DNA from 2 places in the Streptosporangium sp. NBC_01639 genome. Region 1 is predicted to be linked to the other one. Evidence: riboswitches for the same ligand, from Rfam matches in the RefSeq annotation. Region 1 holds a riboswitch; the other holds the start of a gene.
The links. Region 1 has a riboswitch for glycine ahead of gcvP (aminomethyl-transferring glycine dehydrogenase). Riboswitches for the same ligand answer to the same signal wherever they lie in the genome.

Region 1 (7,649 bases):
ACCGGTCGAGCTCGGCCAGGTCCTCGCTCTCGGTCGGTTCGATCATCAGTGTGCCGGCCACCGGGAAGGACATCGTCGGCGCGTGGAAACCGTAGTCGACGAGGCGCTTCGCGACGTCGTCGACGGTCACGCCGGTCTCCTTGGTGATCTGGCGCAGGTCGATGATGCACTCGTGCGCCACCAGGCCGCCGCGGCCGGTGTAGAGGACCGGGTAGTGCGGGCTGAGCCTGCGGGCCAGGTAGTTGGCCGACAGGATGGCCTGCTCGGTGGCCGCCTTGAGCCCCTCGCCGCCCATCATCCGGATGTAGGCCCAGGAGATGGGCAGGATGCCCGCCGAGCCGTACGGCGCCGCCGAGACGGGACCGACCGGCGACTCCCCGCGCAGCGGATGGCCCGGCAGGTAGTCGGCGAGATGTGCGCGGACCGCGACGGGACCGACACCGGGGCCGCCACCGCCGTGCGGGATGCAGAAGGTCTTGTGCAGGTTCAGGTGCGAGACGTCGGCGCCGAACTCGCCCAGCTTGGCCAGGCCGACCAGGGCGTTGAGGTTGGCGCCGTCGACGTAGACCTGGCCGCCGGCCTCGTGCACCCGCTCGCAGATCTGGGTGATCGTCTCCTCGTAGACGCCGTGCGTGGAGGGATAGGTCACCATGATCGCGGCGAGCTGGTCGCGGTGCTTGTCGATCTTGGCATCGAGGTCGTCGAGGTCCACGTTCCCGTTGTCGTCACAGGCGACCACGGCGACGCGCATGCCCGCCATGACCGCGCTGGCGGCGTTGGTGCCGTGCGCGGAGGACGGGATCAGGCAGACGTTCCGGCCGGACTCGCCGCGTGCCCTGTGGTAGGCGCGGATCGCGAGGAGACCGGCGAACTCGCCCTGGGAACCGGCGTTGGGCTGGATCGACACGGCGTCGTAGCCGGTGACCTCGGCCAGCCAGCCCTCCAGTTCCCCGATCAGCTCAAGGTAGCCGCCGGCCTGGTCCTCCGGGGCATAGGGGTGCAGGCCGGCGAACTCCGGCCAGGTGATCGGCTCCATCTCGGTGGTCGCGTTGAGCTTCATGGTGCAGGAGCCCAGCGGGATCATCGATCGGTCGAGGGCGATGTCCTTGTCCTGCAGCTTGCGCAGGTATCGCAGCATGGCCGTCTCGGACCGGTGGCTGTGGAAGACCGGGTGGGTCAGGTAGTCGCTGACCCGCGCCAGGGAGACGGGCAGCGCGTCGTGGGCGGCCGCGTCCAGGTCGGTCAGCACGGCGCCGCTGACCTCGAAGGCGGCCAGGACCTGCTCCAGGTGGATGAGCTCGGTCCGCTCGTCGCAGGTCACCCCGATGTGGTCGGCGTCGACCAGCCGAAGGTTCACGCCGTTGTCGCGGGCCGCCGCGACGACCTGGGCCGCGCGGCCGGGCACGCGGGCGAGCACGGTGTCGAAGAAGTCGTCGTGCACGACCTCGACACCCCCGTGGCGGAGGCCCGCGGCGAGAACGACGGCATGCCGGTGGATGCGCCGGCCGATCCGGCGCAGTCCCTCGGGGCCGTGGTAGACGGCGTACATGCCCGCGATCACCGCGAGGAGCACCTGCGCGGTGCAGATGTTGCTGGTCGCCTTCTCACGGCGGATGTGCTGCTCGCGGGTCTGCAGCGCGAGCCGGTAGGCGGGGCGCTGGTCGGCGTCCTGGGAGACGCCCACCAGCCGGCCGGGCATCTGCCGCTGCAGGCCGTCGCGGACGGCCATGTAGGCCGCGTGCGGGCCGCCGAAGCCCAGCGGGACACCGAAACGCTGCGAGGAGCCGATCGCGATGTCGGCGCCGAGCTCACCGGGGGCGGCGAGCAGGGTGAGGGCGAGCAGGTCGGCGGCGGCGACCACCTGGGCGCCGCGCGCATGGGCGGCCTCGGCGATGGAGCGGAAGTCCCTGACCCGGCCACTGGCACCCGGGTACTGCACGAGCACGCCGAAGCACTCGGGAAGCTCGGAGGTGAAGTCGCTCTCGACCAGCTCGATGCCGAGCGGCTCGGCCCTGGTGCGCAGCACGGCCTTGGTCTGCGGCAGCGCGTCGGCGTCCACCACGAACACGGCGGACGGGCCGCGGCCGGCGCGCCGGGCCAGGGTCATCGCCTCGGCGGCGGCGGTGGCCTCGTCCAGCAGGGAGGCGCCGGAGACGTCGAGCGCGGTCAGGTCGGAGACGACCGTCTGGAAGTTGATCAGGGCCTCCAGGCGGCCCTGGGAGATCTCCGGCTGGTAGGGCGTGTAGGCGGTGTACCAGCCCGGGTTCTCCAGCAGGTTGCGGCGGATGACGGCCGGGGTGACCGTGTCGTGGTATCCCAGGCCGATCATCGAGGTGAGCACCGTGTTACGGGCGGCCAGGGCGCGCAACTCGGCGATGGCCTCGGTCTCACTGGCCGCCGGGGGCAGCCGCAGCCGGTCCTTGGCCCGGATCGCCTCCGGCACGGTCATCGCGACGAGGTCGGCGGTGGAGGCGAATCCGACCGCCTCCAGCATGCGGGTCTGGTCGGCGTCCGCAGGCCCGATGTGCCGGGTGGCGAACGGCGGGGAGATGAGCTCGCTGAGCGGTGACAGGTCGGTCATGGAAAGCCTTCCGAGGCGGTGGAGACCGGCGCTGGGCGCGGGCGTATGCCGGATCTCCCCCTCTGTCATCTCGACCTGAGAGCTTCACCGTCCCCGCCGGGGAGGTTTGCACCGTCGGTGAGATGCGCCTGGCGGACGCACCTGCTTTCCAGAGTCGCCTCGTCCGTGCGGTACCGGGTGCCTGAGAGATTCCGGGGAGGTTGCTCCTTCGGCGCCCCGATCCTGTCGGGGTCTCTCCCGCACAGCGTCAGCAGCGAGACCAACTTTACCCCGTGCGGCGAGCCCTGCGTCGGCGGGCCAGCTCATCGGCGTGATGATCGCCTGAAGGGCCCTGGTCGGACTCCGCGCGCTCGCCGGGAAGATCCGCGAGGGAGCCCTCCACCTCCTGCCACACCCGGCCGAGCGCGATGCCGAACACGCCCTGTCCCCCCTGGAGCAGGTCGATGACCTCGTCGGGCGAGGTGCACTCGTAGACGCTCACCCCGTCGCTCATCAGCGTGATCTGGGCGAGGTCGTTGACGCCGCGGTCACGGAGGTGCTGTACGGCGATGCGGATCTGCTGGAGGGAGACACCGGTGTCGAGCAGTCGTTTGACGACCTTGAGCACCAGGATGTCGCGAAAGCCGTAGAGCCTCTGGGAACCCGAGCCGTGGGCCGCTCTCACGGTGGGCTCGACCAGGCCGGTGCGCGCCCAGTAGTCCAACTGCCGATAGGTGATGTCGGCCGCCGCGCAGGCGGTGGGGCCCCGATATCCGATGTCGGCCGGCGGTTTCACCGGCTGCCCGTCGAACAGCAGACCCTCTTCACCCGCGCGCTGACGTGCCGACTGGCGCCGTTCCGGGTCATCCTGATCGGCGTTTCTATCCTCGCCGCTGCTGACCGCCACGCGGACCTCCGGCTTTCTCTCATCCCGCGGCCTGATCTGGGGGTTTACGCACGACCACGGGTTTCACTTGCACCGTAGGACTGGGGCCAAGATCAGTCAACGACCCCACCCGGCGCGTCGTGAAGCGTAAATGCACCGAAATTCCTACCCCGCGCGACCGAAGTCCTCAGGCGTGATTGTGTCAAGGAACTCCCTGAACTTCTCCACCTCGTCCTCCTGGTCGTCGGGGATGAGCACCCCGGCCTCCCGGACCACGTCCTCGCTGGCGAAGATTCGGGCGCCCGTGCGGAGTGCCAGGGCGATCGAGTCCGAGGGGCGGGCACTCACCTCGACCCCGTTGGAGAAGACCAGGTCGGCGAAGAAGATCCCGTCACGGAGCGCGACGATGTTGACCGTGTTCAGGCGGACACCGAGACCGTCGAGCACGTCCCGGAACAGGTCATGGGTGAGCGGCCGCGGCGGTGGCTCCTCGGCCTGGGCCATGGCGATCGCCGTCGCCTCCGTCATACCAATCCAGATCGGCAGATAACGCTCCCCTTGTGCCTCCTTCAGCAGGACGATTGGCTGGTTGGAGGGCATCTCAACCCGAACGCCCACGACCTCCATCTGCAACACGGGCTGCTCCGTCTTCGCTGGATTCCGACCGGTTTGTTCAACGTAACACTCGCGAGGTACGAGTGCCTGGTCAGGTTGTCACCGGCCCAGGACCCCGCGCACGCCGGAACGCAGCAGCGAGGCGTGCAATTCCAGCAGGAGACCGGAAATCTCCCGGGCCGTCTCGTCGGCCCGGTCGATGGCACCGGGCCCGCGGCGGCGCAGCAGCGGCGCGACGGCCTGCTCCACGAGCCCGGCCTCGCGCTCGGCCGCGGCCTTGACCGCCCGCAGATGGCGGGCGCGCAGCCCGAAGGCGCTGAGGGCCCCGACGCTGCGGGCAACGGCCAGCGCCTCGGCGTCGTAGTAGCGGGCCACCGCGGCGAGCAGGCCGTAGTCCTCAAGCTCGGCGAGGGTCTCCTCGGTCAGCTCGGCGGCGGCGAGCAGCTCCTCACGGGTGAGACGGACCTCGGCGGGCGCGTCGTCGGGCACGGCGCGCGGGGGCGCCGGCGGGCGCTCCTCGCGGTCGGCCGCCTCGAGACGGTCCTTGATGACACGCAGCGGCAGATAGCGGTCACGCTGCTCGCTGAGGATGTAGCGAAGCCGCTCGACATCGGCGTAGGTGAACTTCCGATAGCCGGAGGGACTGCGCTCCGGCTCGATCAGCCCCTCGCCCTCCAGGAAACGGATCTTGGAGATGCTGACATCGGGGAACTCGCCCTGCAGGAGAGCGAGCACCTCCCCGATGCTCATGTGCGCACGAGCGGCCTGCGTGCTCATCATCCTCCAGCGGCGCCACGGGTGAGGAAGACCAGCCGGAACTTGCCGATCTGGACCTCGTCCCCGCCGTACAGCGGGACTTCTTCGATCCGTTCGCGGTTCACGTAGGTGCCGTTCAGGCTGCCGACGTCGCGGACGGTGAAAACCCCGCCCCCACGCCGGTAGAACTCCACGTGACGGCGCGACACGGTGATGTCGTCGAGGAAGATGTCGCTCTCGGGGTGGCGGCCCACGGTGGTGAGCTCGCTGTCCAGCAGGAAGCGGCTACCGGCGTTGGGACCACGCATGGCCACCAGCAGAGCGGAGCCCGGGGGCAACTGCTCGACGGCTTGCCGCTCGGCGAGAAGCGTCTCTCCGGTCTCCGCCTCGTAGGCCTCGATCCCGGAGAGGGAAATGGTGGACGTGCTGTCTCCGGGTGAGTCGGACTTGGTCAGCGGCGACCCGCATCGGGAGCAGAAACGGGCATCCTCAGGGTTGGCATGACCGCACTGCGTGCAGTAGACGCTCGGCATCGATCGGCTCGGCCTCCTACCGCGAAGACGCGGCAACGGTGCTCAGGGATGCGCGCCTCGCTTCTTCGCTTCTCAAGTATTTTCTCAGACTGCGAATGCCGCAACATACACCGTCGAGAAGCAAAGATCAAGGCAGACGCTCGACCGCGGGTTCGGTCGGAGACAAAGTTACAGCCGGGCGGCGCCTCCGGTCCACGTCGCCGCGCGGAGTTCGTCGCACCTGGCCGCACCGGCCGTGCCCGCGGCCGAACCGCGGCGGGTGGCAGCGGCCCTTCTCCCCCGCCGGCACGTCCGGAGCGCCCTCATGTGGACGCCGCCTCCTCCACCACCCGCGCCCAGTGTTCGAGCAGGCTCTGCGCGGAGTCGACGTCGGTCCCCTCGGCCCACAGATGGGTGACGGCCTCGGCCGGGTCGGGCAGCACCAGCGCCCAGCTCCCGTCCTCGGCCACCACCCTCACCCCGTCGGTGGTGTCGATGCGGTGTCGCTCCGCCGCCTCGATCACCGAGCGCATCACCACCCCCTTCGCCGCCCAGGGGGTGGGGACCGTACGGCGCAGCAGCTTGGCCTCGGGGATCCTGGCGTCGATCTGGCTGAGCGACAGCCGTGTCCTGGCGACCAGGCCGAGCAGGCGCAGGAACACCGCCAGCCCGTCCACCGTGGGACCGAACTCGGGCACGATGAAGCCGCCCCGCCCGTCCGCCGCGAAGATCACGTCCTGGCCGCGGGCGGCGGCGGTGAGCGCGTCGATCGCGGTGGACGTCCACTCGACCTGCACCCCGTGGAACCGGGAGACCTGCTCGGCCACCCGGGTGGTGGTGACCGGCAGCGCCACCCGGCCACCGCACCGCTCGGCCGCGATCAGGTCCAGCACGACCAGCAGGGCGCGCTCCTCGCTGATCAGCTGACCCATCTCGTCGACCAGTGCGACCCGCTCCCCCACCGGGTCGAACCGCACCCCGAAGGCCGCCCTGGAGGAGCTGACGAGCTCCGACAGGCGTTGCAGGTCACGCCGGCGTTCGGCGAGGGTCTCGGTGGGCGAGGCGTCGTCCAGCCGGTTGTTGACGGTGAGCACGTCCACTCCGACCCGACCGAGCAGGCTCGGGAGCACCAGCGAGGAGGTGCCGCCCGCGCAGTCGACCACGACCTTCATGTCCGCGTCGCGCACCCCGGTCATGTCGACGCAGCGCAGCAGTTCGTGGGTGTAGTCCTCGACCGCCCGGGCGGGGAAGCTGAGTTCGGCGATCTCGCCGGGAAAGGCGCGGCGGAACTCCTGCCGGGAGAAGACCCGGTCCAGCTTGCGCTGGGCCGCCTGGGACAGGTCGGCGCCGCGCTCGTCCATGAAGACGATGTCCACGCTCTGCGGGTCTCCCGGGGTGGTGCGCAACGCGATGCCGCCGACGGCGTTCTCCCTGGCGGTGTGGAAGCGGGAGACCGGCAGCGGAGCGGCCTCCAGGTCGAGCACGTTGATCGCGCTGGCGTTCAGGGCGCTGATCACGGCCCGCTTCAACGCCCGCGCGGCGCGGGAGGAGTCACGGGAAGTGATCACCGATGCGCCCTTCTTGAGCGTGGTGGCGTAGGCGCTGGCCAGCCGTACGCACAGCTCGGGGGTGATCTCCACGTTGACCAGACCGGACACCCCCCGGGGGCCGAACAGGTTGCGCTGACCGCGTGACTCCCAGATGACGCTGGTGTTGACCACCGCCCCCGCCTCGATGGTCTTGAACGGGTAGACCTTGACTCCGGAGGAGACGTAGGCCTCGGCCTCGATGATGCACTCGTCGCCGACGACCGCGCTCTCCTCGATCCTGACGCCGGTCATCAGGTCGGTGTTCTTGCCGATGACGCAGCCGCGCAGGTGGGCGCTGGGACCGACGTAGACGTTGTCATGGATCACGGCGCGGTGCAGGAAGGCGCCCTCGCGGACGACGACGTTGCTGCCCAGGACGGTGTACTCGCGCAGTTCGGCCCCGGCTTCGACCTTGGCGTAGTCGCCGATGTAGAGGGGGCCCTTGAGCACCGCGTCGACGTCCACCGAGGCGCCCTCGGCCACCCAGACTCCGGGGGAGACCTCGAAGGCGTCGACGTCCACTCTGACCCGTCCCGACAGCACGTCGGCCTGGGCGCGCAGGTAGCTCTCGTGGGTCCCGACGTCTTCCCAGTAGCCGTCGGCGACGTAGCCGTACAGGGGTGCCCCGCGCGCCAGCAGACGGGGGAAGACGTCGGCCGACCAGTCGACGGGCTCACCGGTCGCGATCTCGTCGAGGACCTCCGGTTCCATCACGTAGATACCGGTGTTGA
Region 2 (7,649 bases), 2.4 Mb from region 1:
CACGGCCAAGCCGAGCAGATGCTGGACGACGGCCACGGCCTGGATGCTCGAAAGCGGCTGCAGCGCCCACAGGAACAGCGAGTAGCCGGAGGGGCGCGACTCCATGGGGCGCGGGTCGAGGCCCCCGCCGAGATAGACGAAGGAGTCGGCCCAGAACCACAGGGCCGGCCGGTAGCCGAGCACGGCCAGGGCCCGCAGCCCGCCTCCGGCCACCAGGGCGGCCAGGAAGAGCCAGTGGGCGCGGAGGAAACGGAGGAGGCGGTTCGCCGGGCGCGCTCCCGGTGAGTCCGCCGGGCGTGCTCCCGCTGACACCGCAACCTCCCAAGCCTCCGCGACAAGGTCACCCAGCATAGGTGCGGGGCAGGGTGATCCTGTACGGGATGGGGAAGTTCATGCCGATTGATCTATTTGTCCACGGGGCGACTGCGGCCAGTCGCCCCGCTCAGCACTCGATGACGTTGACGGCCAGGCCGCCCCGGCTCGTCTCCTTGTACTTGTCCAGCATGTCCCGGCCGGTGTCGCGCATCGTCTTGATCGCCTTGTCCAGGGCCACGAAGTGCCGGCCGTCGCCGCGCAGCGCGATCCGGGCGGCGGTGATGGCCTTGATCGCGCCCACCGCGTTCCGCTCGATGCACGGGATCTGCACCAGGCCGCCGATCGGATCGCAGGTCAGGCCCAGGTTGTGCTCGATGCCGATCTCGGCGGCGTTCTCCACCTGTTCCGGGGTGCCGCCCAGGACCTCGGTGAGACCGGCGGCGGCCATCGAGCAGGCCGAGCCGACCTCCCCCTGGCAGCCGACCTCGGCGCCGGAGATGGAGGCGTTCTCCTTGAACAGCACGCCGATCGCCCCGGCGGTGAGCAGGAAACGGATCACACCCTCGTCGTCGGACGTGGGGGTGAAGCGGTTGTAGTAGGTCAGCACCGCCGGGATGATGCCCGCGGCGCCGTTGGTGGGGGCGGTGACGATCCGGCCGCCGGCGGCGTTCTCCTCGTTCACCGCGAGGGCGTACAGTGTGACCCAGTCCATGGTCTGCAGCGGGTCCTTCTCCGGGGACTCGCTCTGCAGCCGCCGGTGGAGCTGGTGGGCCCGGCGCCTGACCTTCAGCCCGCCGGGCAGCACGCCTTCCTTGGCGGTGCCGCGCCGGACGCACTCGGCCATGACGTGCCACAGGCTCAGCAGCCGGTCGCGGATCTCCCGCTCCGAACGGCCGAAGGCCTTCTCGTTCTCCAGCATCAGCCCGGAGATCGACAGGCCGGTCTCCGCACACTGGGCGAGCAGTTCGGCGGCGGTGGTGAAGGGGTGGGGCAGGACGGTGTCGTCGGCCTTGATCCGGTCGGCGCCGGTGGCGTTCTCGTCCACGACGAAGCCGCCGCCCACCGAGTAGTAGACCTTCTCCCGGATCGGTTCGCCGGCCTCGGAGAAGGCGGTGAAGCGCATGCCGTTGGGGTGGTGCGGCAGCGAGATCTTGCGCTCGAAGACGAGATGCTCGCCGACCACGAAAGGTATCTCGCGGGAGCCGTACAGGGAGATCGTCCCGGACGCGCGCATGGCGGCCAGCCGCTCGTCGACGGTGTCGACGTCGACGACCTCGGGCTTCTCACCGGACAGTCCGAGCAGTACGGCCTTGTCGCTGCCGTGGCCCTTGCCGGTCAGCCCGAGCGAGCCGTACAGGATCACTTCGACCCGGGCGGTCTTCTCCAGGAGCCCGTCCTGGTCGAGCCCCCGGGCGAACTTGTGTGCGGCGGCCATCGGTCCGCCGGTGTGCGAGCTGGACGGGCCGATTCCGATCTTGAAGAGATCGAAGACGCTGATCGCCATCTGTCTGGTCCCTGCTTTCACATCGCCGTGATCGTGCGTGCCCGGTGGCGCGCACGATCACGGCATGAGAGAAGAATTTTCAGGATTCGCCGGAAGTGAGCGCCGTGTACTCCTCGGCGGACAGCAGGTCGTCGGCGTTGCCCTCAAGGCGGATGCGGAACAGCCAGCCCTCGCCGTAGGAGTCGCTGTTGACCAGGGACGGGTCGTCCACGACGGCCTGGTTGACCTCGACCACCTCGCCGCTCACCGGGGCGAAGATGTCGCTCACCGACTTGGTCGACTCGACCTCGCCGATCGCGTCGCCGGTGCCGATCGTCGCACCGACCTCGGGGACCTGCACATAGACCACGTCACCCAGCGCGTCGGCGGCGTAGGCGGTGATGCCCACCGTGAGGGTCAGGCCGTCGTCGACACCCGCGACCCACTCGTGCTCCTTGGTGTACTGCAGGTCCTCGGGAATGCTGCTCACTTTTTCCTCCTGTAGAAAGGCAGGTCGACGATGTCGACCGGTTCATGATTACCCCGGATGTCCACCGCCAGACCGGCGGACAGGCCGTTGTCCACGTAGGCCATGGCGATGGGCCTGCCCAGTGACGCCGAGGGCGCTCCGCTGGTGACCACGCCGGCGACGGCGCCGTCACCGGCGACGACCACCGGGTATCCGTGGCGGGGCACCCTGCGGCCGGTCGCGACCAGTCCGACCAGGCGGCGGGCCGGCGGGACGTCCTTGAGCGGTTCCAGGGCGGCCCGGCCGACGAAGTCACCCGGCTTGTCAAACCTCACCACACGGCCGAGCCCCGCGTCGAACGGGGTGAGATCGGCTGACAGTTCGTTTCCGTAGAGCGGCATACCCGCTTCCAGCCGGAGGGTGTCGCGCGCGGACAGCCCGGCGGGCCGCAGCCCGTACGGCTCGCCGGCCTTGGTGAGCGCGGCCCAGAGCGGCTCGGCGTCGTCGGCCGCGACGAACAGCTCGAAGCCGTCCTCTCCGGTGTACCCGGTGCGGGCGACGAGGGCGTCGCGGCCGGCGACGACGGCGGGCAGACCGGCATAGTACTTGAGCCCGTCGAGGTCGGCGTCGGTCAGCTCGCCCAGGATGGCGCGGGAGTGCGGGCCCTGGACCGCGACCAGCGCGTACTGCTCGGAGCGGTCCTCCACCACGGCGTCGAAGGCCGTGGCGCGCCCGGTGAGCTCGGCGGCGACCCGGGGGTAGTTGGAGGCGTTGGCGACGACCATGAACTCGTCGTCGGCCAGGCGGTAGACGATCAGGTCGTCCAGCACGCCGCCCGCCGGGTCGACGATCATCGTGTAGCGGGCGCGGCCAGGCTCCAGGGCGGATATGTAGCCGACCAGGGCGTAGTCCAGGGCCTCGCCGGCCTGGGGGCCGGTCACGAAGATCTCCCCCATGTGGGACAGGTCGAACAGGCCCGCCGCCTGGCGGACCGCGTTGTGCTCGGTGGACTCGCTACCGTAGCGGAGCGGCATCAGCCAGCCCGCGAAGTCGGTCAGCGTCGCACCGAGGGCCTCGTGGACGCCGCGCAGCGGCGTAGGTCGGGACATGTTCGCACCTCAGGCAGGGGACAGATGAGAGCATCCTCCCCCTCTGTCATCGATGCCTGAGAGCTTCGCCCGTTTTTTGCCGGACTTTCACCTTCGGCGAGGCCACCGGGCCTGCTTTCCAGAGAGCACCTACCCGCACGGTCCTTTGCCTTGAGAGGTTTGCGGGGAGGGCTTGCTCCTTCAGGGGTCCTGGCCTGGATGTCAGGACGCTCTCCCGCACGGGATTCATCGGTGTCGCGACCAGCCTAACCGTCCGCACCGGCCGAGCGAAATCCTCGGAGCGATGTGTTTCTCGGCGCCGTGGACGGCCGTACAGGTCAGGGACGGGTCTGCCGTACGAGTTCCTCGAACAGCAGGCTCTCGTCGTCGGCCTCGGGGTGCCACTGGACGGCGACGGCGAACGGGTGGTCCGCCAGCTCCACCGCCTCCACCGTGCCGTCCTCGGCGTGGGCGGTCGCGGTCAGGCCCGACCCCAGCCGGTCGGCGGCCTGGTGGTGGTAATGGGCCACGTCCACGCTCTCGGAACCGAGGATCTTGGCGAGCCGGCTGCCGGGGACCGGCCGCACCGGCATCCGGCCGAACCGCCCGGGGGCCGGGGCGTGCCCGCCGTGGCCGACCACGTCGGGCAGGTGCTGGCGCAGGCTGCCGCCGAGGGCGACGTTGAGGACCTGAAGCCCCCGGCAGACCCCCAGGAACGGGATGCCCCGCTCCAGGGCCGCCCGCGCCAGCCCGGTCTCCGCGTCGTCGCGGAACGTCCGGACATGACTGGTCCGCTCGTGCGGGGCCGCGCCGTACCGGGCCGGATCGACGTCTCCGCCGCCGGCCAGGATCAGCCCGTCCAGCCGTCCGGCCAGCGCGGCGGGGTCGCCCGCCGGGGGCAGGATCACCGGCTGCCCGCCCGCGCGGACCACATGGTCGACATAGGTGTACGGCAGGAGCGCGGCGGTCATCTCCCAGACGGTGAACTTCGCGGGCTCGACGTAGCAGGTGATGCCGATGACGGGACGGGACATGATCTCTTTCTCGCAGGGTGCCGGGACGCGGGCCACCTGCCCGCGTCCCGGCACGCTATCGATGCCAGGGCATGGCGCGGGCAACGGGAGGCCCTGCCTATGGCAGTCCAGGGTCTTCGTGCCGTGGCCCGCTCCGATCGGCTGGATCACCGAGAACGGCACCGCCGCCGCAGACGGCGATCAGCGGGTCGCGAGGATCTCCTCGTCCTGTGGCGCGGCGGTGGAACGGGGTCGCAGATTGAGGACGACGAGTAGCCCGGCGACCATTCCGGCCGCGGTCAGCAGTACGACGAGGAATTCGCCGTCTGCGGTGGCGGCGCGCAGCGCCTGGCCGGTCTTGCCCTCGGTACCGATGTCGGCGATCACCGTGAAGATCGCCAAGCCGATGGCGTTGCCGATGTTGAGGGTGGTGGAGGCGACGCCGTTGGCGATGCCTTGCTCATGGGCCGCGGTGCCGGTGGCGGAGGCGATCCACATGGCGGTCCAGACGATGCCCTGTCCCACCCCGGAGACGATGAGCCCGGGCACCAGCAGGCCGTAGCCGGCGCCTGCGTCGAAGCCGAAGGCGAGCCCGGCCGTGCCGACCACGCCGACGACGAAGCCGATCAGCAGCGTGCCGCGGTTGCCGATCCGGGTGGCGAGGCGCTCGCCGAGCTGGGTGCCGGTGGCGATGGCGAGGGAGGGGATGAGGAAGGCGAGCCCGGTCTGCAGGGCGCTGTAGCCGTGCACGCTCTGCATCAGGACGGTGAGGAAGTAGGGCAGGACGCCGAAGGTCGCCATATAGATGAAGGTGACCGTCATGCCGACGGTCAGGCTGCGGTTGCGGAACAGCCGGAACGGCATCAGCGGATCGGCGCTGCGAGCCTCGACGACCACGAAGAGCGCCAGCAGCGCCGCGGCCAGCACGAAGGCGCCGATCACCAACGGGTTGCCCCAGCCCAGTTCGGGTCCCTCGACAAGGGCGAAGACCAGCAGAGTGGCACCACCGGTGGCGCTGAGCGCACCCGGGAAGTCGAACTTGCGGCGCGGGCCCTGGGCGGAGTCGCGGGGGACGACGTACAGGGCGGCCAGCGCGACGAGCCCGGCGAGGGGGACGTTGACGTAGAAGACGGCGGGCCAGCCGAAGTTCTCGGTGAGCACGCCGCCGAGCAGCGCGCCGAGGGTCAGGCCGCTGGCTCCGGCGCCGCCCCAGACCGCGAGCGCCCGGTTGCGCTGGGGGCCCTCGGCGAAAAGGGTGTTGATCAGTGAGAGGGTGGCCGGCAGCAGCAGGGCTCCGCCGATGCCCTGGATGGCGCGGGCGGCGATGATGACGCCGGGGCTGCCCGCCAGTCCGCCCGCCAGCGAGGAGGCAGCGTAGAGGGCAAGGGCGAGCACGAAGATCCGGCGGCGGCCCAGCAGATCCGCCGCACGCCCGCCGAACAGCAGGAAACCGCCCGCGAAGACGACGTACGCGCTGACCACCAACTGCTGGGTCTGGCCCGGGAAGCCCAGGTCCGAGCCGATCTCGGGAAGCGCGACGAACACGATGTTGAGGTCGAGCGAGTAGATCAGCTGCGCCAGGGCCAGCAGTGCCAGGATCCAGCCCGGCCGCCGCTTGGCGCTGCCCGAGGTCTCCCCTTGCAGCGTGGATGAAGTGGACATGTGAGTGCGCCCTTCTCAGGTCTGGTTCTCGGGGCTCAGGGGCGGACGGGGGTGGGGCCCGTCCGATCGAATTCGTACGTATATTTGCGTACAGTAGGACTGTTGGCAAGTCCGCCCCTTGGGGAAGGTCGGCTGGAACGGACCACGCAGCAGGGAGTTCATGCACGTCAGGGGCACCGTCGGAGGTGAGTCGAGGAGGTCGGCCCAAACGCGATGGTTCGACGGTCGCGGTACAGTCGGAGCATGGGCTTCCGCCATCCAGACCGTGATCAGATCCGGATCGAAGACGTCCTGTCGGCGCTGGGGAGTCCCTTGCGACTGGCCGTCGTCCGGGTGCTCGACGCCGGCGGGGAGCACAACTGCAGCAGCGTCCTGAGCGTCCTGGGCGTGACGTCGAAGTCGACCATGACCCACCATTGGCGGGTGCTACGGGACAGCGGCGTCATCTGGCAGCACCCCTCCGGCCGGGAGAATCTCCTCACGCTGCGCCGCGAGGACCTCGACACGCGCTATCCCGGGCTGCTCGAGGCCATCCTGACCGGTGCCCTCGGCGACGAGGCCGCTCAGGCCGTCAGCGCTCAGGCCCGTTCCGGCGGCTGAAAGGCGGCCCTCCGGCGCCCGCCCGCCGTCCTTGCTGCATGGGGGCGCCGGCGAACACCGTGCTGGCTCCGGACCGCCGACGCCGTCCGCGACGACCTCGAAGCCCGCTTCGCCGTCCGGCACGTCACGTTGCCTGGTCCGCCGAACACCGGACTCGGCCAGCTGCGCGGGACCTTGACGACCAATGATCGCTAGGCGGAGGACGCGAGCGCGGCGGGGATCTCGGCGAAGGTCTCCTCGACCAGTTTCGTCAAGGCGTCGCGTCCGCCGTGGCCGCCCTGGGCCGTCCAGCGCAGGGAAGCCGTGCGCCAGGCGGCCACGAAGATCTCCACGATCAGGTGGAGGCGCACCTCGTCGATGTCGGTATCGGAACGGTTGCCCACCGCCTCGACCAGGGCTCTGGTGGTGTCCTGGCAGTAACCCAGGCTGTGTGCCTGCAGGGCGGGGACGGCTTCCGACAACGCGCGGGTGGCCAGGAAGCGGCGATCCCAGTCGAGGTCCATGGCACCCAGGGTGGCGTCCAGTGCCACGCGGAGGGCCTCCAGCAGTGGGCCGTTCAGTTCCTGGGTGACCACGCTGTCCAGATAGGCCGACCACAGGTCGCTGTCAGCGGCGAGCGCGACGTCCTCCTTGGAGGGGTAGTTGCGGAAGAAGGTGCGCTTGGACACCTCCACGGCATCGCACAGATCGTCCAGCGTGGTGGCGTCGTATCCACGTTCGGTGAACAGGCGGAGCGCGGACTCGGCCAGGGCTCGGCGAGTGCGCAGCTTCTTGCGTTCGCGTAGCGGCAGGTCACGCAGGTCATCGCTCACACCATGAGGTTACCACTCGAAGGCTGTTGCGCTTTGACAGCTAACGCCACTTAGTGGCACTGTCTCCTTGGTGGCCGATTGTGGCTGTCGAACCTCCCCTGAAGGAGTCTGAACTCGTGACAACCGCCCCCACCGGACGCTCCCGTCCGGCGATCACTCTGGCGGTGGTGCTGCTGGCCTTCGTCACCGTGCCGATGTCCATCTCCG

Region 2: it holds a riboswitch for glycine, as region 1 does, so the genes downstream of both, gcvT (glycine cleavage system aminomethyltransferase GcvT) here and gcvP (aminomethyl-transferring glycine dehydrogenase) in region 1, are expected to answer to the same signal.

What each region holds. Positions count from the first base shown of each region.
Region 1 is NZ_CP109272.1:325,615-333,263, forward strand. Features, by position in the region: gene gcvP (aminomethyl-transferring glycine dehydrogenase) at 1-2,581, opposite strand, end outside; glycine riboswitch at 2,740-2,831, opposite strand; gene OHA77_RS01570 (MerR family transcriptional regulator) at 2,847-3,467, opposite strand; gene OHA77_RS01575 (bifunctional nuclease family protein) at 3,612-4,082, opposite strand; gene OHA77_RS01580 (MerR family transcriptional regulator) at 4,161-4,811, opposite strand; gene OHA77_RS01585 (FHA domain-containing protein) at 4,838-5,350, opposite strand; gene OHA77_RS01590 (mannose-1-phosphate guanyltransferase) at 5,653-7,649, opposite strand, start outside.
Region 2 is NZ_CP109272.1:2,717,780-2,725,428, reverse strand. Features, by position in the region: gene OHA77_RS12225 (hypothetical protein) at 1-312, opposite strand, end outside; gene OHA77_RS12220 (L-serine ammonia-lyase) at 443-1,819, opposite strand; gene gcvH (glycine cleavage system protein GcvH) at 1,899-2,288, opposite strand; gene gcvT (glycine cleavage system aminomethyltransferase GcvT) at 2,285-3,376, opposite strand; glycine riboswitch at 3,410-3,504, opposite strand; glycine riboswitch at 3,505-3,603, opposite strand; gene OHA77_RS12205 (gamma-glutamyl-gamma-aminobutyrate hydrolase family protein) at 3,694-4,389, opposite strand; gene OHA77_RS12200 (MFS transporter) at 4,570-6,030, opposite strand; gene OHA77_RS12195 (ArsR/SmtB family transcription factor) at 6,274-6,630, shown strand; gene OHA77_RS12190 (TetR/AcrR family transcriptional regulator) at 6,822-7,442, opposite strand; gene OHA77_RS12185 (MFS transporter) at 7,559-7,649, shown strand, end outside.